Dyadobacter chenhuakuii: one gene and its partner. The protein of the gene in region 2 interacts with the protein of the main gene of each other region in a pairwise test. Links are inferred from orthologs where the notes say so. Each region holds a gene or a part of one and is shown on either strand. Other genes may lie near its edges.

Region 1 (12,357 bases), 1.4 Mb from region 2 along the record:
GGCAGCGATTTTCTCTCCATGAGCAGCGAGCTGGAAGTAGAATATCAGAAAAGGCTGGAAAGGTATGTGGATGATGTGATTGCGGAAGGTTATCAGGCGGAAGCGATCTGGGCCATTGGCAGCGTTCAATCCACTGTGTCGGAAGCCATTGAAGCGCATAATCCAAATCTGGTCATAATCGGAAGGACCGGAACAGGCGGGTTTCTGGATAAGCTGATCGGCAGCTCGGCCACAAGTATTGGCTTAAATTCCAATTGCCCGGTGCTCGTGATCCCGCCGCAAAGCACACCGAAAAAATTCCAGAAAGTCGTTTACGCCACGCAGTTTGAATATGATGAGACTGACATTCTCCGCGAAGTTTACGTGCTAATGAACCACCTAGGTGCTAATCTCACCTTATTAAAAATCAAATCAGGTTCACAGCCAAACATTCAGGCTGATCATCAGTATATCGATGAAATCAAATCCAACTTCGCCATTGCGGAAGATGCGATCGTGTTTCGCGAGGCCCGGCACGTGCTGGATGGCATAGAGGATTATTGTGACGAAGTGGGTGCGGATCTGTTGATCATGTCGGCGCGGGAGCGGTCATTTATTGAAGAATTTTTGATCAATCCGAGCGTTACCCGTAAGCTGATCATCGATACTCACGTGCCGCTGCTCGTTTTTCACCTTAAATAAAAAACATTGGAAAAGGCAGAGAATACAAGGGCTTTTCAGCCTGAACATCTGATTTCACGCAACAGGAAGCCGAAGCGATACAAGAAAAATCTGCTCACCTCTCCCGGCACACTCACGTACATTGGCCCTGATGTTGAGTTAAAGACCAAGATCAGGAAGATTGTGTATAATGATCAGATTTTCAAGGATGAACAGGTAAAATCTCTGCTGGAATGCAGCCCGGGCACGGCGACGGAAAAGGCCGTCACCTGGCTCGACGTCGACGGCATTCACGAAACCGCATTGATCGCCAAACTTGGCAAACTATATAAGCTGCATCCGCTCCTGCTGGAAGATGTGGTGAATACGGAACACAAGCCCAAACTGGAAATATATGACAGCGGCCACCTGTTCCTGACATTGAAAATGCTGCATATTGATTCGGAATCGCCTATTTGCCTGTCTTCGGAACATGTCAGTTTTGTTTTGGGGGAAAATTACCTGGTGTCTTTTCAGGAAGAGCTAACCAATGATATTTTTTCCCCGGTGCTGGATCGTTTGCAAGCATCCGTTGGGAAAACGCGCAGGAACGGCGCTGATTACCTGATGTTTGCCTTAATGGACATTGTCATTGACAATTACTTCATCGTGCTTGAAAAACTGGGCGACAGCCTGGATACGGTTGAAGATCAGGTGATCCGGGGCACAGAGGAGTTGTCGCTCAAAGAACTCTATTCCCTGAAACGGGAGCTAACCATTGCCAGAAGGGTCATCTGGCCGCTGCGTGACATGATCAACCAGTTGATCCGTGAAGATAATCCGCTCATTAATAAAGATACAATTCCTTATCTGCGAGATCTTTACGACCATGTGATGCAGGTTCTGGACACCATTGACTCCTACCGCGAACTTGTGGCCAGCCTTGCAGATGTGCATTTGTCTACGATCAGCAACCGGATGAATTCGGTGATGAAAACATTGACCATCTTCTCTGCTGTGTTTATGCCCCTGACCTTTATCGTTGGCGTTTACGGCATGAACTTCGAAAATATGCCCGAACTGAGGGCGCACAACGGTTATTATTATGTTTGGGGATTGATGATCGCGGTCACGACAGGGCTGATATTTTATTTCAAATCCAAGAAATGGATGTAAGGTTTGATACCTTTGTGGCCTGAAAACCGCATTGGAATGAACATTACTGCAAACAGCTTTCAAACAATCACTACCGACGCTGCTTACCTGCTTACGGACAGCCGCCAGATCTCATTTCCTGGCCAGAGTATCTTTTTCGCGATTAAGGGCGACCGTCATGATGGTCACCAGTTTTTACCGGCGTTGTATGCAAGCGGTGTGCGCGAATTTGTGGTTGAAGAAGCTGCTTATTCAGAGTCTTTGCGTTGGCAGACAGCGGTTTGGCACGATGCCATCATATGGATTGTGCCTTCCAGCATTCGTGCTTTGCAGTCGCTGGTGGCGGAAAGAAGGCGTCGGTACAACCTTCCCGTGGTAGGCATAGCAGGCAGTAATGGCAAAACAATTGTAAAGGAATGGCTCGTCCAGCTTGCTTCTCCGCAGGCGACCATCGTGGCGAGTCCGAAAAGTTATAACTCCCAGATCGGTGTTCCATTATCCGTTTGGAACATTGGAAAACAACATACATTAGGCATTTTCGAAGCGGGCATTTCACGCGCGCACGAAATGGAATATCTGCAACCGGTTATGCAGCCAACGATTGGCATTTTTACCAATATCGGCCCTGCGCATGACGATGGTTTCAAAAGCCGTAAGCAAAAGATCACCGAAAAGCTCCGGCTTTTTACGAAGGTCAGAAAACTCATTTACCGCAAGGATTATACGGAGCTCGACGAAGAAATCAACCTGATATTAAAACCCGTAAACTCCTTTTTGCAGACGATCAGCTGGGGAAAACCGGCATCCGGTGCCGATATCATTGTTTCGTATCAAAAAGACAAAGTCAAAACGGCCATTTCACTGACTGGCAAATTCGGCAACCAGAAGTTTGAGACCACATTTACCGATGACGCTTCGCTTGAAAATCTCACGCATTGCATCGTGTTTTTGTTGGATTTTGGTTTTTCAAATACGTCAATCCAGGAAGGCATCCGGCTGCTGAAACCGGTTTCCATGCGTTTGGAACTGAAAGAAGGCATCAATCACAATTACATTATTGATGATGCCTATAACAATGATTTGCAGGGACTTTCCATGGCACTGAACTTTCTCGCCCAGCAGGAACAGCGCCAGAAAAAGACGGTCATTTTATCCGATGTATTACAAACGGGACAAACGCCCGCAGAGCTTTACAAAACGGTTGCCAGGCTTCTGAAAGAGAAGGTAATTGATCAATTGATCGGCATAGGGCCCGAAATCGGGAGTCAGGCTTCATTGTTTGACGTTAAGATGACCCACTTTTTTGCCGATACGGCCACATTCCTGCACGAATTTCCTTTCAACTCCTTATCAGACAGCCTTGTACTGATCAAAGGAGCCAGACCATTCTCATTTGAAAAAATCGTTCAGCGGTTGCAGCAAAAAGCGCATGGGACGGTCTTAGAGATCAATCTGGATGCATTATCCCATAATTTGAATTTTTACAGGTCAAAAGTCGGGGCGCAAACCAAGATCATGGCGATGGTGAAGGCATTTGCGTATGGAACCGGCAGTTCCGAAGTGGCTTCTCTCCTGCAATTTCACCGCGTGGATTACCTGGGCGTTGCCTATGCGGACGAAGGTGTTGCATTAAGGCAAAGCGGCATTACATTGCCGATTATGGTGATGAATGCTACTTCCCAGGCATTTGATCTGCTGCTGCAATACAGACTTGAACCTGAAATTTACAGCCAGCGCATTTTTACCGAGTGGATCGCATTTGTAAACAAGAATAAGTTCACCGCCGAGATCCCAGCAATGCATTTGAAGCTTGATACAGGCATGCACCGCCTGGGTTTTGTAAAAGATGACCTGGAATGGCTGATTGAAATGTTGAAGGCAAATCCCCACATGAAGGTCGCCTCTATTTTCTCCCACCTTGTCGGCGCGGACGAAGGTGTTCACAATGCTTTTTCAAAACAGCAGTTCGAGCTTTTCCATGAAGGCGCACAGCAAATTGAAACAGCACTCGGTTATACTGCAATTAAGCACATGCTGAATTCAGCTGGAATTGTTCGTTTTCCGGATTATAAGCTGGATATGGTGCGTTTGGGCATCGGTCTTTATGGCGTGGAAGCAACCGGGCAGGAGCAGCAGGCCTTGCAGTCGGTGGGCACATTGAAAACAGTTGTCTCGCAAATCAAATATTTGTCGGCAGGTGAAACAGTCGGTTACAGCCGGCGCGGGCATCTGGACCACGACGCCGCCATTGCCACGCTGGCCATTGGCTATGCGGATGGCTATGACCGCGGATTAGGAAATGGAGCAGGAAAAGTGTGGGTAAATGGCACGCTATGCCCTACAATTGGCAACATTTGCATGGATATGACCATGATCGATGTCACGGGAGCCACTGTCAACGAGGGCGACGAAGTGATTATTTTTGGAAAAGAAATGCCGATTATCGAACTCTCCAAACAAATAAACACGATCCCTTATGAAATCCTGACAGGAATCGGGGACCGTGTTAAAAGGGTTTTTTATAAAGAATAACTAAACCTGCGTTTCGTCTGGCGTTTCTGTCAACTCCCCTGTTGCGATGGCTTCGGGGACTTCCGGCCGGGATGGGCGAACCGGCTCATCCTCAAACAAATGCGTGGCCATAACCTGGTCGAGCGTTACGGTATAGAATGCCTCGTGCACGTTAAGAGGCTCTGTTCCTTCTTCAATTTCGCATTTGATATAACTACCGTCTTCCTGCATTTCGTAAGCATTCACATTGTCGTGCAAGCTATAATACAGAATGTGGATCGCTTCCTGGCGTACGCGCGGGTCCACGAGCTTGAAGAGGGATTCAATGCGCTTGTCGAAACTGCGCACCATAGCGTCAGCGCTTCCGCCGTAAACCACCGGATCGCCATTCTGATGGAAATAAAATATTCTCGAATGCTCCAAAAAGTCCCCTACCAGCGACCTGACCGTGATATTCTCACTCAACCCCACCCTTTGCGGACGCAAGCAGCACATTCCACGCACAATTAACTTGATCGGAACGCCTGCTTCGGATGCCTTGTAAAGTTCCAGAATGGTTGTCCTGTCTTCCAGCGAGTTGATCTTGATGCAAATACCGCTTTTCAAGCCTGCCTGCGCATTCTTGGCTTCCTGCTGGATCAATTCCACCAGCTTATCGCGCATATAACGCGGCGCGGTGATCAGGTTCTGATATTCCGATGGAATCGAATGTCCGGTGATAACATTGAAAAACTCAGAAATATCTTCCGTATATTTTTCATTGGAGGTCAGTAAACCCGTGTCCGTATACAGCCTCGAAGTGTCCTCATTGTAGTTCCCGCTCGACAAATGCGCGTAACGCAATACGCGGTTTCCCTCATTACGAACGATCAGCAGCAGTTTTGTATGGGTTTTGAGTAAGCCAATGCCGTAGATTACGAAGCAACCCGCTTTTTGCAGCCTTTGCGCCTCCCTGATGTTGTTTTCTTCATCAAAACGCGCCTTAACCTCAAACAGAACGGCTACGTGCTTACCATTTTCGGCCGCATGCAGTAATGCTTCTGTAACTCTGGAATTTTTGGCTAACCTGTAAATGGTCAGTTTGATAGACAAAACCTTCGGATCCTCGGCTGCTTGTTCCAAAAGCTGCAATACCGGCTCAAAGTTGTTGTAAGGGTGGTGTAACAAGATATCCCGCTCACGCATTACTTCAAAAATGTCCGGAATACGTTCCCTGTCCAGCCCAAGCGGAGGCACAGGCGGGTGGATCGCCGGAATCTGGTCTTTGAATTCGGGATGCTTGATAATGCCCCAGAATGATGTGTAATCGATAAAACCATCGATCGGGAAAATGTTATAATCGTCTATTTCCCAACGCTTTTTGAACAAATTCAGCAAATCAGGATTGGTATCATGCTCGATGGAAACCTGCACAACACGTCCCAGACGCCTGCTTTTTATCTTTTGCTTGATTTCATCAATAAAATCCGACTCTACATCGTCACTTTCTTCCAGTGAAAAATCACCGTTGCGGATGATCCTGAACAGATTGGTGGAAACAATGTCCACATTGCGGTAAAGCTTGTGAATGTATTCCCTGACAATGTCCTCAATAGGCAAGAACAACAGCTCATCCTCGCGATCGATCACATAGAAACGAGGCAGATTAAGCGGCAACTGCACAAATGAAAGTTTCCGATCCTCCTCGGAGCTGGTTCCTTTCACCTGCGTGATCACACCCAGAATAAGCACTTTCGCGAGTAAAACCGGGAATGCGTGGGTATAATCAAAAAGCATCGGGGTTAACATCGGATATACCGTCCGCTCGAAATATTCTTCCACAGCGGCTTTTTCGTCGTCATGGACTGCATCCAGCTTGATGATCTTGAAACCGTGTTGCTCAAACAGCGGTAAAAGCTGATTTTTATAACAATCATTCTGCTTCCTGACAAACTCGTGCGCTTCTCGCATGAGCACCTTCCGGAACGGGATTTCCCTCAGACCGGAATAATCAAGCCGCTCTTTTCCAAAATCAAGATAATTATAAAGGCTCCCGACGCGGATCGTGAAAAACTCGTCCAGGTTGGAAGATGTGATAGCCAAAAATTTCAGGCGGTCAAAAAGGTTTCGTTCCTCATTGGTTGCCTGATCAAGCACGCGGTCATTGAATTTCAGCCAGCTCAGATCCCGGCTGATCAGGTCACTCTGCTGAACCAGCGTGTTGGTCTTTTCAGTAGGCGGGCTGATGATCTTATTGTCTTCGGGGGAAGCTGTGCCTTTGGTACTTTTAAAAAAAGCAAACAGATTATTTAATCTGCCCTTTTTTCCGTTGCTATATATAGGATCGGTTGAGCCGGACATATTTGAATTCTTTAAGGGTTGTGTTATAAATGGCTATTAAAAATTCAACGAATCTAAGAATCTAATGTTTCTCCTAACATGAAGTTTCTGTTAAATCTTAGTCCGAAAAACAGAAACGGATGGCTGCGATTGACAGCCATCCGTTTCCAAAACTTATAGGGGTCAAAAGCTACACGTCCACACGTGCATATTTGGCATTTTTCTCAATAAAATCACGCCTAGGAGCCACTTCGTCGCCCATCAGCATAGAAAATAAATGATCTGCTTCTGCTGCTGACTCAATGGAAACCTGTTTAAGGCTTCTTTTATCCGGATTCATGGTTGTTTCCCATAATTGTTCCGCATTCATTTCTCCCAAACCTTTGTAACGCTGTACGTTAACCGATTCCTCACGACCTGCACCGATCTCCCGGATAGCAGTCTCTCTTTGTGCCTCTGTCCAGCAATAACGCTCTTCACGTCCTTTTTTCACGAGGTAAAGCGGCGGCTGCGCAATGTAAATGTAGCCGTGGTCGATCAGGATCTTCATATAGCGGAAGAAGAAGGTCAGGATCAATGTGCGAATGTGGCTACCGTCAATATCCGCATCCGTCATGATGACGATCTTGTGATAACGAAGCTTGTCAATGTTCAAAGCTCTTTCATCTCCGTCTTTTCCGATCTGCACACCCATTGCGGTGAACATATTTTTAATCTCCTCGTTTTCGTAAATCCGGTATTCCTGTGCTTTCTCCACGTTCAGGATCTTACCACGAAGTGGCAAAATCGCCTGGTATGCGCGGTTACGGCCTTGTTTTGCAGTTCCGCCCGCAGAGTCCCCTTCGACCAGGTACAACTCGCAAACATTCGGATCTGTTTCGGAGCAGTCGGACAGCTTACCAGGTAAGCCGGTTCCTGTCAGGATATTTTTCCGCTGCACCATTTCGCGTGCTTTTTTAGCAGCGATACGTGCTTTGGCGGCCAGGATAACCTTATCAATGATAACACGTGCTTCTTTCGGATGTTCGTCCAGATATGTATCAAGCATTTCCGACACCACCTGACTTACTACACCGGTCACCTCAGAGTTTCCAAGCTTCGTTTTAGTCTGGCCCTCAAACTGAGGCTCCTGAACTTTGATCGAGATTACGGCAGTTAAGCCTTCCCGGAAGTCGTCCCCACTGATCTCGATTTTTTCTTTGGCAAGAACCCCTGATTTCTCAGCGTAATTTTTCAATGTTCTTGTCAAGGCCGCCCGGAAACCGGAAACGTGCGTTCCTCCTTCAATGGTGTTAATGTTGTTTACATAAGAAAATACATTCTCGCTGTAAGACGTATTATACATCATCGCCACTTCCACCGGAACAGTTCCTTTCAGCGTTTCCATGTGGATCGGCGCAGGAATCAAGGGCTGACGGGTTGCATCCAGGTAAGTCACAAATTCGTTCAGACCGATCTCGGAATAGAACTCTTCACCTCTGAATTTGCCGTCCTCATCTTCCTCACGTTTGTCTTCCAGGGTGATCCGGATTCTTTTATTCAAATAGGATAATTCCCGGAGACGTGTTGCTACGGTTTCGTATTTGTATTCTGTAACTGTGAAAATGGTTGCATCCGGCAGGAAGTGAATAAATGTCCCTGTTTTTTCGGATTCACCGATCACTCTAACCGGGTAAAGCGGCTTGCCTTCGCTGTATTCCTGCTCGAATATTTTTCCTTCGCGATGGATCTCTGCTCTCAAATGAATTGAAAGTGCATTTACGCAGGAAACCCCTACACCATGCAAACCACCGGAAACCTTATACGTATCTTTATCAAACTTACCACCGGCGTGAAGAACCGTCAAAACGACTTCCAGCGCGGATCTTTTCTCTTTTGTATGCATTCCGGTTGGAATTCCCCGGCCATTGTCCTGAACAGTAATGGAGTTATTTTTCTCAATTGTAACATTGATGGTGTCGCAATAGCCAGCCATCGCTTCATCAATGGAGTTGTCGACAACCTCCCAAATCAAATGGTGAACCCCCTTAAAACCAGTGTCACCAATATACATGGCCGGACGCTTACGAACGGCCTCTAAACCTTCAAGAACCTGGATGTTTTCGGCTGAATAACTATTTACTTCAATCACTGCTTCGTTTGACATATAGTTTGTTTTACACTTGGATAAAAAGAACCATTTTCAGGCTTTTTAAGCCCGTAAAGATACGATTTTTTTACCGCTTAACCTAGCACAAAAAACATTGGGATCACATCCGAAATACTATTTCAGGCTGTATGCGGAGCCAGATGCAAAAAGGGATTTATCTAATTTGTAAAACGTCTTTTGGCCGTTGTTGCTTACGTCCAGAATCCCCATGTCATAAGTTCCGGGAACGAGGTCGTCCTCTCTCAGGAAAGTGTTGAACCCTGCTTTGTAATAGTGCATTTTAGTGATGATTTCCTTTCTCGAATCTATTTTCGGATTGGCATTCAAGAGATGTATCACACGCGTTTTCTGGTCTCTCAAAACCAAAAAGCGATCACCGGCGAGGCCTTTTCCTCCGGGAGCAGCATTGCTTGCCACGAAGTAAGCGGTAAGGTGTTCGACGCCCTGCCGCACGACCCTTTCAATATCCCAGTCCTCCACATAAAGCGCGTAATTTCTGGCAGCCGTGGCGTTCGCGTTAAACATGGAATCCAGCTCGTCGCGCTGAACGACGGCTTCCGGCAAGTGGAAAAATCCTTTTTCGTAGCCTGGTATCAGATAAAAGCTGCCATTCCTGATGATGGTCTTTTCAACCGAAAACATATTGCGGTTTGTTTTCCAGTTGTATACATCAGCGAGATAAGTCGTTCTTTTGATCGCAACCGTGCCTGTAAATTTGTAATAGGAATAAACGCAATAGAACACGCTCAGCGCTGTAATGGTATAAAAAACCGCTTTCCTGCGAAAGAATGAGCTGTAATCCAGCAACAGAATATAAAACATCACGGTCGACAGCGACGCATAGATCTGGAACCGGCTTGCTATGGTGCTGCCCGCCCACGAACGGAAAAGCGCAATCACCAGACTTGTTATAAAAATGAATGCGAACAACGCCAGCAGCTCAGCCGTCCCGGGTTTAACATTGACGGGCTTGTTGAAATAGATTGCGGCCACGCGCCAAACAATGTATACCATAAACGCAATGATAACTGCGCCCCAAATTGCCGACAATAGCTCCGGAAACGCCCATAGCGACATGGCCGAACCAATAAATCCGAAAAGCGATGAGAAAAACACCCCCAGGTCCTTAGGAAGGCTGACGGCCTGCCCTGATTCGTAACCCGCCAGGTAGATCACCAGGCAAAGGATCATGAATCCGCCTGAAATAATGGCCCGCTTGAAGTCCTTGAAACACAGGAAATAGAATATGATCGCAGGAAAAGATAAGATTCCGTTCCCATGTGTAAAAGTGGCCAGAAAGCAGCAAAGCATCGCGCCGTACAGCGACAGATTGGTGCGGCGGGAAGCCAGTATAATAGCGCTGACCGTGAATGCCGTCAGGAACGAATGCTGCATTCCGTTCAGTGCCCAGCCAGAGACATCGTAATAAAGCGGCTGGAAATACAGGAAAGCGGCAGGAATGAAATAATAAAGCGGCAGCCTGGTCTTCTTGTATTGCAGGTAAATGAAATAGAAAATGAATGTTACATTAATCGAAACAAGCAAGATATAAAACCGGAAGTTGAGATGCCCGGTGATGGTGTATTCGATAAGGGCGATAAGCCTCGGCACCACTGCCTTATGGTCATTGAATGTTCGGAAGAGCTCCGTGATCAGGCCAAGAACACCTAGCCCGCCCTGGGAAACCACTTCAATGAATTGGATTAAGAGAAAATCGTCCTGGTAGGGGAAGTTGACGGAATAATAAAAATTGTAAAATAAGTATACAAGAATGACCAAGCATATAACGACACCCGAGAGAAATCGTGACTTCATATGAACCGGAAAGTGAATTGAATTTTGTAGCCCTGATTTATTTAAACCCAGCATTTATCAATTCAAAACTAAACCATTATAACCGGATTCTTAAATTTCAACGCCTTTTTTACTCGCGGGCGAATGCGGAAACCGGATTGGCGCAATACAAAAAAGAGCGGGCATAACGCCCGCTCCAAGTGATTCCAAATGTTTCTTTTGCATTAATCCACAACCACTTTATGCCGAACCTGCTTGGTGCCATAATCTGCATTGAGAATGTACAAGCCGGGTATTAACCGCGTTTTTGCCTTCACATTCAGCTGATCCGGGCTGGTTTTTTCGGTGGTTACGGGAACGGTCCTGCCGGTAATATCGGTGAGCGTCACCGTGGGTGCCGCACCGGAATATTGCAGAAAAATGGTGCCCGAAGTGACAGGGTTCGGATATAGCGTTAGCTTCTCAGCATTTTCAAATGCGGCTGAAATGATCCGCGAATAAGCAAACGTGTCGTCCTGATCCACCATTTTCAGGCGATACAGGTTTTTGCCATTCACCGGAAACGAATGGACAAAATGGTAGCTTTTCAAAACCTTGCTTTCTGCCGCTGCGTCCACTTCTCCTATCTTTGTCCACTGCTTTCCGTCCACGCCATGCTGGATCTCAAAATGATCGCTGTTGGTTTCTTCGGAAGTCTGCCAGTGAAGCGAAACCGCGTTTTCTTCTTTCTTCCCATTGAAATTAATGAGGTTCACGGGCAGTGGTGCTGCATTAACGGCTGAGATATAGAATGTTGAAAATCCGTTTACGTTAAATCTTATCCTCCAGAGATTGAGTATGCCATCCCACTGAATGTCATCGTCGTTCGGGTCGATCGTAAAATCCGGGTTGCCGGGTTTCATGTCGCCGTGCCATTGCAGGATCCTGAGGTTAGCCCGGAACCGGTCGGAATCCATTGCATTCTCAGGCAGCTTTACTGTACTCATGGCATTGAAAGCCGTAAGCTCTTCCTGGCTGACATATAACGTAATGTTGGCACTTGTTGGGTTAGTGCCGCCCGGAGTCAGTTTGAAATGGCGTTGCACATAAGGCTGTCCGTCGTGCGAGTTCACCTGGTTATCAATGTCAACTTTCGCTGTAAAGTTATTGGTGCCGTTCGTGAGGCCGGAACCTTTAACGGTGGAGATCAACTTGCAGTTTGCATCCGTCATATGCACGAATTTCCCGTCCGGAATGATGGAGGCTGACTGCTGTCCGTTGCCGGCAAGTGAAAGATCTTTATAAAAGCAGCCCGGCTTCACCACATCATTTTGCATTGTGAAGTTGATGGGCCTTCCGCCACCATTGTCAAAAGTGTTTCTCCACCGGATGTAAGCGTCGCAGTCGTTCCAGTAAGTATCGCGTACTGTACGGCAGCCATCACTGTCGATCATGCTGGACAATGTGAAGGTGTTTGAATTGCTGGGTGCAGGATTGATCACAGTCTTGTTGGTTACCCAATTGGAAGCGAGCGTTTTCAATGCATTAACCGCACTGGGAGACTTCAGGGCATTTTCGAGATAGAACATGGTTACCACATGGGCGCCGTGTGTAAAACTTTCCGTTGTAATGCTTTCCACCGATTCCATTCCCGTCACATAGGCCGCTTCGTTCACGTAGAGTTTCCCCGGCAGATTGGACCGCACCAGATCTATCGCAAAACGGTGATCATAATATACTTCATCATTGATCTTGATACCATCCAGGTCTGCACCGATCTCGTTAAAATGAAGCGTGCCCCTCGACCGAGC
Region 2 (12,624 bases):
TTGAGGCAACAGGAAGCATTAATGGACTATATCAGGAAGGCCCGTAATAAGGATCTTGGTGAAATTAACATTCCCATATCCATCTCCAAGCTGATCAGGCTTCGGCTTGGAGATGTGTTTCAGTTTCTGATTGCCCACAATGAGCGGCATATGCAACAGGCAAAACGGAATTTGATGGGCGCAAAAGCGGCAAAAATTGGCTAGGTAAGCGACAGTCCCTTCGGTTCGCTCAGATTTTCCAGCTTTACAAAATGACAAACGTATCCCGCTGAACGTAAGACCGCCTGGATCTTTGAAAAATCAGATAACTCTGAGGTTAGGGTCAATAACAAATCCTGAAAATCGTAAGCCCAGTGCTTCACATTCAGTTGTTTAAGGCAGTCGTGCAATCGCTGGAAGGACTTGTTGTTCTTTATTTTGGTTCGAAATGATATTTTATATGTATTACGCATGTTAGTCGAAATTTATGAAGGGATAGTCCGGAATGAAGCCTGGTCAAGCATTGGAATATTGGCCTACTAACGTTTATCAAAGATGGCGCTTATTTATAATAATTACAAATAAGTAATTGTTAATTTATCTTAAAATGCATTACAAAAAAAAGCTTCACAACTCTTATGCAAGTTGCGAAGCTTTTCTCTAAATAATATTATTGGAATATTAAGATTTTATTAGATTTTTCCGAAGTAAATCATTTCCAGCTACGATCCAGAAAATCAACCCAGTTGCGCCACATGATTTGTTCAATATCCGCAGCCGAGTAACCTCTTCCAGATAAAATCCCGGTTATCGATTGCAGGTCGGCAATGGAATCCAGGTCCATTGGCGATTGTTCTTTTCCATATGCACCATCCAGATCGGAGCCGATCCCGACTTGCAATGCATTTCCTGCAAGCTGGCAGATATGGTCGATATGTTCGGCCACATGCTCGATCTTCAAGCCCATATTTTCCGGGGTCGATTTTCCGCGGATCCAGCCCGGAATCATCATCCACGCATCGAACGCCATGCCGATAACTGCTTTTCTTTCGAGCAGCTCCCTGATCATTTCGTCCGAAAACTGCCTGTTATGCGGCGTAATCTTCCGAACCAGGTTATGACTGGCCCACACAGGACCCTTGAAAATATCCAGCGCCTCCCAGAACGCCGTATCGCACAAGTGTGTCGCGTCCAAAATAATATTCAGCTTTTCCATTTCACGCAGCAGATCTTTCCCTTTTTGCGATAATGGCTGGTCGGAATCTGTCCCGTAAGCGTACACGCCCGGACCATAATGTGCCGGTCCGATCGCCCGCAGGCCGTATTGGTAGGCGATTTCCAGGTTTTTGAGGCTGATAAAGGAATCGGCCCCTTCGAGACTCAGGATATAGCCAATCGGCAGGTTTTCGGTCGACGCCGCATTTTTCCAGAGATCTAAATGTTGATGTAAGCCGGGAAGATCGACAATCTGCACCATTTCACCGGCTTCTTCCATTGCTTTGTACCAAGCGATTTGCGCCTGCGTTTGCGCCCATGCCTGTGCCTGCGAATGCCAGCCTGGAATTTTGCTGTCGGGTTTCACTAAACGGGCGATCTGTGTTGCTACGCACATGCCAATGTTGCCTTTACGCATTTCGGGAAAACTGACAACGCCTTTGCCGCGGTCTGGTTTATCGGTCAGGTTTGCTTCACGTTGTCGGATCGCATTTAAATCCTGGGTAAGGTCCCGGTTCCATTCCACCGCATTCATGGAAAGGTCGAGATGGGCGTCGAAAAGAAACATTTTATTTTGTTTAGGAATTGAATTAAATGGTCAGGCGTCTGTTACGGGCCACGATTTTCCACTCGTCGGTCACTGCTCCGTCTTCAATGACGGAGGCAAAGTCATGCAATGCAACCGTCGGGCAGACGTGATAGGGCAGGGCATAGAGCACATCGCCGATCTCCGTAGCATCCCAAACGTCTTGCGTAACCTGCAAAACGCCATGTTCCTCGCTCTGTCCCATCAATGTATAGCTCGGCAGGTTGAGCAGTTTAAACCTGTTTTCAATCGGACTTTCGGGCGCAATGGCTTTATGACCCAGATCAATGGTGACAATGCCAGCCGTGGGTTTGGACACAACGCGGGTCAGGACCAGTGCTGCGTGCTCGAATGGCTGACTATCAAACCGGTCGCCATAACCCCAGTCCCAAAGCACATTTGTGCCCGGGCTCAGATACACATCCGGGCGCATGGCGTGTACGGTAAATGACGGAGAGCCGCCGGCGATGATCATGGGCGCATTGCCCGTATGGTTTTTGATCAGGTCAAAGAGTGGAAGGACAGTTTCGAATGCTTCATCCACAGCCAGTTTACGATCCGAAAATTCGGGATGACGCAGATGACCATCATACACATGAACGCCGCCGAAGGAAACGTTGGACAGTCCGGAAATGTAACGATATAAGGAAAGCAATGTGACGTCGGTAACGTGTCCCGAACGGTTCATGCCATTATTTACATCAATATATACATTGAAAATAACATCACTGGCAATGCCCAGTTTATTGAGGTCGTCCGTCGACTTCTCGTTGTCGACGAGGGAAGCGAAACTCACATCCTGGAATTTTTCACGCAGAGCCGACAGTCGGGTAATGTTCGGGCCAACCATCTGGTAAGCAAGCAAAATCCATTTTGCACCGGCATCGGCAAGCATTTCGGCTTCTGCGATCGTGGCGCATTTGAACTTACTGATGCCCTGTTCCAGCTGCATTTTTACGATTTCTCCGGATTTATGCGTCTTTACGTGGGGAATAAGCCTGTCGGCGTCACCGGCAATGCTTATCATGCCGCGGATATTGTTTTCGATCCGATCCTTATAGAATAGCAGGGAAGGGGAAATGACTTCGTCGGGGTTGTTAAGTTTGAACCACATATTATTTTTCTTCAAGCTCAAACATCACCTCAATCTCCACCGGAATGTTATCAGGAAGGCTTCCCATTCCCACCGCGCTTCTAACGCCGATTCCGTTTTCTTCGCCCCAGATTTTAGCAAAAAGTTCGCTGCATCCGTTGATGATGAAGGGGTGTTTTTCAAAGTCGGGTGTGCAATTGACCATGCCTAAAATTTTGATTACGCGCTTGATCCGGTTCAGGCTTCCCAGGTTTGCTTTTAAAGTCGACAGGATCGTCAATCCAACCTGGCGCGCTGCCAGCTTTCCTGCGTCTGCGTCCATATCCTTACCGATCCGTCCTTTGATTAATGTTCCGTCATCCTGGACCGTTCCGTGTCCTGAAACGTAAACCCAGCGTTTGTCGACGATCAGAAGAGGCTTGTAAACGCCAAGTGGCTTTGGAGCTGGAGGAAGACTAAGGCCAAGAGCAGCGAAGTTGGATTCAGGGGTGTTGTTCATTTTTATTGAGTGAATGAGCGAATGAGTGAATGACTGAATGTTTTTCTCATTCACTCATTCAAAATTAAACTTCTAAACAAACAAATTTAGTACTAAAACGCCCAGCAATCCCATTATAGACACAATTGTTTCCATAACTGACCAGGTAAGCAGAGTGTCTTTGATGCTTAAATTGAAATATTCTTTGAACAGCCAAAAGCCGCCATCGTTCAGGTGGGAGAACATTAAACTACCTGAACCAATGGACAATACGAGCAGTTCGGGAGAAACATCTGAAGTTACCAGCAACGGCGAAAGTATGCCCACCGTGGTGAGTCCGGCAACGGTTGCTGACCCTACGCAAATGCGGATGATCGCAGCAATCCCCCAGCTTAATATCAGGGGCGAAATGTCGACGCCTTTCAGGCTTTCGGCTATATAAGTGCTTACGCCGCTCGCTGTCATGATTTCTTTGAAAACCCCAGCTCCGGCAATGATCAGCAGGATTACGGATACGCCCTTAAATGCTTCTTCCATGGATTTGCTGACATGCTTCATATTCATTCCGCGACGGATCCCAAGCACATAAGCAGCAAACAATACAGAGATTAACATTCCGAAATAGGGTTCGGCAAGCAGGCCAATGATCTTATTGTCAGGATAAATGCGTTTTACGCCCGACATACTCGTCAGCAAAAATACAGGTAACAGAGCGGTTACCACACTGATTCCCAATCCGGGTAACTCGGCTGTTGGCCGTGGTTTTACATTGAAAAGATCTTCGTCTGGTTTTGGTTGGAAACGTTTCAGGGTGCTGCCGAAAAGCGGCCCGGCTACGGCGATTGCAGGAATGGAGACCATGATCCCGTATAATAATGTTTGTCCGAGATCCGCATTAAGCTGGCTGGCAATGGCGGCAGGCGAGGGGTGGGGCGGAAGATAGCCGTGCGCAACCGACAAAGCGGAAAGCATTGGCACACCCACATATAATAAAGGAAGGCGCGCAGTGGCGCTGATCATGAATATCAAAGGAATGACGATCACAAAACCAGCATTATAGAACAAGGGAATGCCTATCACAAACCCGGCCAGCGCCATGCCCCATTGAATGTATTTTTTCCCGAAAAGCCCGATTAGCGCATCTGTGATCCTTTGTGCCGCTCCGCTGTCCGCAACCATTTTCCCCAACATTGCACCGAAACCGACAATCAAAACAAGGTCGCCTAGTGTTCCGCCAACGCCTTTTTGGATGGCTTTGCTAACCGTCTCCACATCCAGCCCGCTAGCCAGGCCAAGTCCGATGGAGACGAGCAGGAAGGAGATGAAAGTGTCGATTTTGAGCCAGGCAATGAGGGCAATGAGGGCGAGTATGGCAATAAATGTCAGTAATAAAGGCATAATGGAATTGGGAGAAAAGTAAGCATTTAGGTAATAAGCTGGAAGAAACTAAAATTTAATGATAGAAGCCAATTAAGTTTTGAAAGCACATTCTTTCCTTAAAATCCGAAGGATCACCGATATACGAAAGGAATGCTGAAATAGCACAAAAGATAGTTTGTTAGAATGCTTTAAAATAGCGAAATTTGACTTTTTAGAACTTACATTATAGTATTAATTCATTGGGTAGTTGGACTTTTCAGCTGCTCGTTTAAATTTTCGATTCTTTTCTAATTCTTTATGGCAGAATCTTCTGGTGAAAACATTATCCCCATTAATATTGAGGATGAAATGCGTGGAGCATACATCGATTACTCGATGTCAGTTATTATTTCCCGCGCTTTGCCCGACGTTCGCGATGGTTTGAAACCGGTTCACAGGCGTGTGTTATACGGGATGTCGGATTTGGGTGTGAATTACAATCGCTCGCATAAAAAGTCGGCTCGTATAGTAGGGGAGGTTTTGGGTAAGTATCACCCGCATGGTGACTCGTCTGTTTATAATACAATGGTGCGTATGGCCCAGCCGTGGTCGTTGCGCTACCCGCTGGTTGACGGCCAGGGTAACTTCGGTTCGGTGGATGGAGATAATCCGGCGGCAATGCGTTACACCGAAGCAAGACTGAAACGCCTTGCCGACGAGCTGCTGAATGACCTGGGTAAAGACACGGTTGATTTCCAGCCTAACTTCGACGATTCCTTATCCGAGCCGTCGGTTCTTCCCGCTAAATTTCCGAATTTATTGGTCAATGGTTCCTCCGGTATTGCCGTGGGTATGGCCACCAATATGGCACCTCATAACTTATCGGAAGTTATCGATGGAGTCCTGGCTTACATTGACAATAACGAGATTACCATTCCCGAATTGATGGAGCACGTGAAGGCGCCTGATTTTCCAACGGGAGGGATTATATATGGTTACCAGGGCGTTAGGTCTGCTTTTGAAACTGGCCGCGGAAGCATTATTATGCGTTCCAAGGCGTCATTTGAGGTTTCAAAAACAGGTAGGGAGCAAATCATCATTACGGAGATTCCTTACATGACCAATAAAGCCGCGATGATCGAACGCATTGCAGGCCTTATTAATGATAAAAAACTGGACGGCATTTCGGACATCCGCGATGAATCTGACCGGGACGGGATGCGCATTGTTTTTGATTTGAAAAAAGATGCAGTTCCTAATATTGTATTGAACCACTTGTTCAAATACACGCCGCTGCAATCGAGCTTTGGTGTGAACAATGTGGCGTTGGTCAAAGGACGTCCGGTAACGCTTAATCTGAAAGACCTGATCAAGCATTATGTTGATCACCGGATTGTGGTTATCACACGTCGTACCGAGTATGAACTTCGCGAAGCAGAAAAGAGAGCGCATATCTTGCAAGGTTTGCTGATTGCGCTGGATAACCTGGATGCCGTTATTACATTGATCCGTAACGCACGTGATCCGGAAATCGCAAAAACAGGTTTGATGGAGTCGTTTGAACTGAGCGAGATTCAGGCCAAAGCGATTCTTGAACTTCGTCTGCAACGGTTAACAGGTCTTGAAAGAGACAAAATCGTGAAGGAATACGAAGAGATCATGGTTTTGATTACGGATTTGAAAGACATTCTTGCAAATGAATCACGCAAGTATGACATTATCAGAACGGAATTAGGAGAGATTAAAGATCGTTACGGCGACGAGCGCCGTACTAAGATCGAGTTTTCAGCGGAAGAATTCAGCGACGAGGATATGATCCCGGATGACGAAATGCTGATCACAATCTCGAATGAAGGTTATATCAAAAGAACACCATTAGCAGAGTATCGCACGCAGACAAGGGGTGGAGTAGGGTCCCGCGGAGTAAAAACCAAGGATACAGACTTTACCGAACATTTGTTCTCGGCAACGATGCTGAATTACCTGCTGATATTTACCGAATATGGTAAATTGTTCTGGATGAAGGTTTATGAAGTTCCCGAAGGAAGCAAGCAATCCAAAGGCCGCCCGATCCAGAATTTGATCAGCCTGGAAAATGGAGATTCCATTCGTTCAGTGATCAACGTTCGCACATTGTCGGATGCGGATTATATCAACAATAATTACCTCATTATGTGTACGCAGCAGGGCACAATCAAGAAAACTTTGCTGGAAGCATACTCTCGTCCGAGAACAAACGGAATTATTGCAATCTCAATTAACGAAGGCGACAGACTGTTGAATGTTGCGCTTACCAATGGCGACAATGACATCGTTATCGCATCGAGTGCAGGACGTGCTGTTCGTTTCAATGAAAAAGGAGTTCGACCAATGGGCAGAACTGCCGCAGGTGTTCGTGGTATCAATCTGAACGATGCGGATAACAAAGTAATCGGAATGGTTTGTATCAACCGCGAAGATGCCCAGCTGCTTGTTGTTTCTGAAAATGGTTTTGGAAAACGTTCTGCAATAGATAGTTACCGCATTACCAAGCGTGGTGGGAAAGGGGTTTCGACCATGAATGCCACCGACAAAGTGGGTAAATTGGTAGCAATCCGTGAAGTTACTGAGCAGGATGATCTGATGATCATTACCAGAAATGGAATTGCGATCAGAATGAGCGTATTGGACATTCGTCTGGCCGGCCGTAACACGCAGGGGGTTAAGTTGATCCGTCTGAACAATTCGGACGAAATTACTTCGGTTACACGAATCCTGAAAGATCCGGACGAAAAAGCGGAAGAACTGGATGAGAACGGAAACGTAATCCCGTCGGCAGCGATAGAAGGAACTTCGGACATGATCATCGTCTCGGCGGATGAGCAGGCAGAAGAGTTGGATGATGAAGAAGATGTGATTGAAGATGAAGACGACGAAGAAGATGAAAATGATCCTTCTGACGAGCCAGAGGCATGATTTTTGTAAAAATTATTTTAATTGATCTATATTTAGAATTCGAACAATCAATCACAACCAAAGTTTAATATTTATGAAAAAATTGTTTTTTGTGTCTGCACTTAGCCTTTTCAGTATGTCAGCGTTTGCGCAGGACGATGCTGTAAACAAGGCTGTTGTAGACCAGTTTCGTAAGGATAAAGAGAAAAGCGATAAAGACCTGACTGATGCAAAGGCTAGTGCAAAGGCTTCATTCTGGATGGAAAGAGCAAAATTGTATGAAAACATTGCTTTGCAGGGATCAGAAGTAGATTCAAGTGCAGCCAAAACGTCTTTAGAAGCTTACAAAAAGGTTGTGGAGCTTGACAAAACTAAAAAAGGTGAACCTGGTAAGTCTGCGAAGGAAGCTGAAAATGTGCTTGCAGGCGGAGAGGGATCTCAACTTTTCAATGCATTTGTAAAGCAGGGTGCTGAAAAATACCAGGCCAAAAACCTGAACGGTGCTCTTGAAATGTTCACAGCTGCTCAGGAAATCAATAAGAAAGATACGCTGGCTTCGCTTTACGGCGGAATTGCTGCGCAACAGCTTGATAAGAAAGACGTTGCAAGAGAGCAATTCGAAAAATATGCTGCAAATGGCGGTAAAGATCCAAGCGTATTCTACGGATTGGCACAGCTATATCGTGAAGAGAAAAACTTCGACAAAGCGATTGAAGCTTTGAACAAAGGATTAGCGCAGTCGCCAAACAACAAAGACCTGAAAGCAGAAGTTGTTAACATTCTTTTGGCGTCAGGTAATGAGTCTAAGGCGATCAGCGAACTGGAAGCATTGGCACAAGCTGATCCTAAAAATATTCAGAACGTGGTTAACCTTGCAATTCTTTACGATAACATGCAGCGCACTGCTGCGGACAGCGTGAAGCAGTTGAGTGCTAAGATGGGTTCAGGAAGTAAATCAGCTGCAAGTCTGACTAAAAACCTGGAAGCAGAAAAAAGCAAGATCGAAGTTTATGACGGCGAGGTGAAACGTATTGGTGCGTTGATTAAGAAGCAGCCAAAAAATGCGGATCTGAAACGTCAGCTCGCAGATGTAAATGCTAAGAAAAAAGAAACGATCGCAACCATTGCAACAATGGAAGGCGAAGTGAAATCTGCGACGGAAGCTGCACAAAGCAGTGCATCGTCAGGATCTGAAAAACAATTGGCAGACTTGAAAGCGAAGCAAAAAGACGCGAGCGAGAAAGCTATTGCGAACTACAAGAAAGCATTGGAGATCGACGGTGCAAATTATGACGCTTTGTATAACCTTGGTGTTTTCTATTTCAACGAAGCTGTACAATTGAAAGGCGAAGTTGACAATATGAACATGACTGAGTATCAGCAACGCGGCAAAGAAATCGAAGGTCGTGTTTGTGGTAAGTTCAAAAAGGCGAAGCCATATTTTGAAAAAGCTATCCAAGCGAAAGACGAAGCTGAGGCAAAAGATAACTTGACTACTGTAAACGGAGTTCTTGAGCAGTTCGCTGCAAAACAAGTTGCTTGCGTTGAAGAGTAAGAAGTTTATTGATATAATAAATGAAACAAGCGCTGAATAGGCGCTTGTTTCATTTAGCAAAGTCTATTTAACATAATATAAATTATACAACAAATGGGTCCTGAATTTTAGTTCAGGTATATGTCAATTAGAATTCGTTATATCAGTCTAAGATGCGGGATGGGTTGTTCTATTCAATTCTAAGGGCGATCGATTTCGGCTATTTGAAGCTTATTTGACTGATATTGAGCATTAATAGAGGCATTTTTAGATCGGTAAAATGACAATCGTCATTTTGATTTATGCTGCTAAAAGTCAAGAAACGGGCTTTTGGTAAAGAATATTGAAATGAAATCGAGATCGTGTTTAAATGACGATCTCGATTTCATTAAGTTTTCAATCAGGCAATGTCACAGATCTGTACACATTGTTTTAGGGAAGCCAGCGGTTCACGTTTTGGAATAAATTCCTGCGCGACAAAACCTTTATAGCCGGTGTCGACAATGGCCTTCATGATAGCCGGGTAATACAACTCTTGCCCTTCGTCAATTTCATTTCTGCCAGGAACTCCCCCAGTGTGATAATGACCGATGTATTTGTGATATTTTTTGATCGTTGCTATGACATCGCCCTCCATAATGGACATGTGATAAATGTCGTAGAGCAACTTAAAGTTTTCAGAGCCAACCATTTCGCACAAGCCTGCACCCCATGAAGTATGATCGCACATGTAATCTTTGTGGTTCACCTTACTGTTCAGCAATTCCATGATCATAGTAATTCCATGCTTTTCGGCCGAGGGCATTAACCTTCTTAATCCGATTGCACAGTTACGCATACCGTCAATGTCGGACATGCCACGTCGGTTGCCCGAAAAACAAATGACTGTTGAATATCCCGCTTCCTTTAATTTGGGAAAAAGATCTTCGTAGCTTTTTACAAGCTCGTCATGTAATGCAAGATCATTAAAGCCTTTTTCAATTCCCATCCCGGCGCCGTTTGGCAATGCACAGGTCAGGCCATATTTTTTAAGTGTTGGCCAATCTTCTGGACCTAGTAATTCGATGGACGTTATGCCCATTTCCTTACATTCTTTTGCAAAGGTGTCCAGCGGAATTTTGCCATAACACCATTTACAAACCGAATGATTAATCTTGCCATTTAGTTTTGAACCTAAGGCTTTTTCATTTGCAGCAAAAACTTCGGACAGTGAAAGCACGCCGATGCCTGCGGCTAAACTCTTTAATACAGATCGTCTCGTAGACATATAAGTAAGTATTTTAAAATAAATATCAGGCGATGTCACAAATGGTTACACCCTGTTTCAACGATGCGATGTCATCTTTACGGCTTGGAATAAACTCCTGACCTACAAAGCCTTTGTAACCGGTTTCGACGATTGCTTTCATGATCGTAGGGTAATACAATTCCTGCGTTTCGTCAATTTCATTCCGTCCGGGAACGCCGCCTGTGTGATAATGGGCAATGTATTTGTGGTATTTTTTGATTGTCGCAATCACGTCACCTTCCTGAATTTGCATGTGATAGATGTCGTAAAGAAGCTTGAATTTCTCCGAGCCAACCATATCGCAAAGGGCTGCCCCCCACTCTGTCCGGTCGCACTGGTAATCCCGGTGGTTCACCTTGCTGTTGAGCAATTCCATTACCAAAGTTACATTGTGCTTTTCCGCAGTTGGGATTAGTTTTTTGAGTCCGACCGCGCAGTTACGCAAGCCGTCTGTGTCAGACATGCCCCGGCGGTTTCCCGAAAAGCAAATAATTTTGTCATAACCTGCCGCCCGAACTTTTGGGATCACATCTTCAAAACCTTTGATTAGCTCCTCATGGTTAGCTGGATCGTTAAAGCCTTTTTCAATATTTCTGGTCAGGCCCTCGCCCCATGGCAACGCGCAGGTTAGTCCGTGCTTTTTAATGATCGGCCATTCGGCAGGCCCCAGAAGCTCTATGGAAGTTATGCCGATTTTCTTGCAGTCCTGTGCGAAAGTTTCCAGAGGGATCTTCCCATAGCACCATTTACAAACGGAGTGATTGATCTTGCCATTGAGTTTCGGACCTAATGCTTTTTCCGATGCGGCAAATGCTTCTGCCAAAGAAACCGGTAAAGTCATTAATCCCGCGCTGGTGGCAATATTTTTTAAAACAGAACGTCTTTCGATACGTTTCATTTGCATGCAGAAAATTGTGGAACTGGATAAAAAAGTAGTGGTGCAAGGGATTCCCTGCACCACTATATTAAGCTTAATAAAACATAATCTACTCAAAAAATCAATGATCTATTTCCCGCCTTTCGGAGCCGAAGCTTCGGTATAAATCGGGTTATTTTTATTGCCTCCTGACATCAGGTAAGCAACCAGATCTCTTAATTCATTCGGATTCAAACCGTTGATCAAGCCTGGAAGCATGACAGAAACGGTTGACATTTTAGTAGATGCAACCTCTTTTTTGCTGATCTTGCGGATCGTTTTAGAATCAAACGGGTTCTGGGCAATGTAATAAGCGTTAGCATCTTCATTGATCTGACGACCTACAATTGACTCTCCCGATTTCATTGTATAAGCGACTGATCCAAACTGGTCCGAAATCGTTTTGTTCGGATCAATAATTGATTCCAGCATGTCTTTGGCCGAGAAACGTGTTCCGAGTTGTGTCAAATCTGGTCCTACATCATTGCCTTCGCCCTGAATTACGTGGCAACGGTTGCAAAGTACAGCCGAAAAAATCATCTTGCCTTTATCGAAATCGCGGTTAGCAAGGCTGTCCTGAACAAGCGCAACGGCTTCATCCAGCTTCCAGGCACGTCCGGGTCCTTTTGGCGAGTACATTTTTACCAGATCGTTACCGGTGCCGGTAAGTAACTCAGCACCAGACAGTTTGTTATAATAAGCAACCTTATCCTTCGGAACGTTTTTCAATGCCAGTTGTCGCGCCTTGTCTATAAATCCAATGTAGCTGCGACCACCCTGATAGCTGAATGCCTTGGCGAACCATTTGAAATATTGTTCACTCAATTGTGGCGTCCAGCCTGTTTTGGCGCTGCTCAACATGATTGCGTAGAACATCTGCTGTTGTGGCGGCATTTTTTCCAGAAGACCAGCCAAATCAAGACCATATTGAGGGTTTCTCAAAATAAGGTCGGCAGAAGCTGTCACCATTTCATTGTCCTTATCATCAAATTTCTCATTCTTCTGGATCAGCGCAAGCGTTTTTTCAACGGCTTTCGGCGCTTCGAGAGTGATCAGGATTTTGCTTAAAAAACGGTTCTGCAAAGCACTCGGAGATGGATATTTTGGATTCAAGTAAGCGATTACTGCTTGCTTTGTTGCCGCATCCGGCTGTCCTGTGCGGTAAAGCGTCACTTCGACAGCGCGAAGCAGTGCTTGTTTTTGAAGATCATTCAGCTTCGCATAGTCGATCTTGGTAAGTCC

What was found.
Region 1: the proteins of gyrA (region 2) and gyrB interact in binary tests that used the Escherichia coli proteins (3 or more experiments, as listed by UniProt). The link is inferred for Dyadobacter chenhuakuii from one-to-one orthologs.

Annotation. Positions count from the first base shown.
Region 1 is NZ_CP098805.1:2,960,831-2,973,187, forward strand. Bases 6,293-9,172 are described here. They hold gyrB (DNA topoisomerase (ATP-hydrolyzing) subunit B), read right to left. Parts: upstream 8,771-9,172; coding sequence 6,815-8,770; downstream 6,293-6,814. Other genes in these bases: ppk1 (polyphosphate kinase 1), read right to left, coding at 6,293-6,645; NFI80_RS12335 (hypothetical protein), read right to left, coding at 8,888-9,172. In the rest of the region: NFI80_RS12310 (universal stress protein), read left to right, coding at 1-681; magnesium/cobalt transporter CorA, read left to right, coding at 733-1,815; NFI80_RS12320 (bifunctional UDP-N-acetylmuramoyl-tripeptide:D-alanyl-D-alanine ligase/alanine racemase), read left to right, coding at 1,852-4,326; more of ppk1, read right to left, coding at 4,327-6,292; more of NFI80_RS12335, read right to left, coding at 9,173-10,588; NFI80_RS12340 (beta-galactosidase), read right to left, coding at 10,792-12,357. UniProt on the Escherichia coli protein: DNA gyrase negatively supercoils closed circular double-stranded DNA in an ATP-dependent manner to maintain chromosomes in an underwound state.
Region 2 is NZ_CP098805.1:1,515,775-1,528,398, forward strand. Bases 4,719-7,865 are described here. They hold gyrA (DNA gyrase subunit A), read left to right. Parts: upstream 4,719-5,028; coding sequence 5,029-7,665; downstream 7,666-7,865. Other genes in these bases: NFI80_RS06450 (gluconate:H+ symporter), read right to left, coding at 4,719-4,749; NFI80_RS06460 (tetratricopeptide repeat protein), read left to right, coding at 7,739-7,865. Outside these bases: NFI80_RS06425 (DinB family protein), read left to right, coding at 1-204; NFI80_RS06430 (hypothetical protein), read right to left, coding at 201-452; NFI80_RS06435 (dipeptidase), read right to left, coding at 692-1,762; NFI80_RS06440 (D-TA family PLP-dependent enzyme), read right to left, coding at 1,785-2,894; NFI80_RS06445 (RidA family protein), read right to left, coding at 2,896-3,372; more of NFI80_RS06450, read right to left, coding at 3,445-4,718; more of NFI80_RS06460, read left to right, coding at 7,866-9,199; NFI80_RS06465 (hydroxypyruvate isomerase family protein), read right to left, coding at 9,579-10,445; NFI80_RS06470 (hydroxypyruvate isomerase family protein), read right to left, coding at 10,471-11,364; NFI80_RS06475 (c-type cytochrome), read right to left, coding at 11,473-12,624. UniProt on the Escherichia coli protein: A type II topoisomerase that negatively supercoils closed circular double-stranded (ds) DNA in an ATP-dependent manner to maintain chromosomes in an underwound state.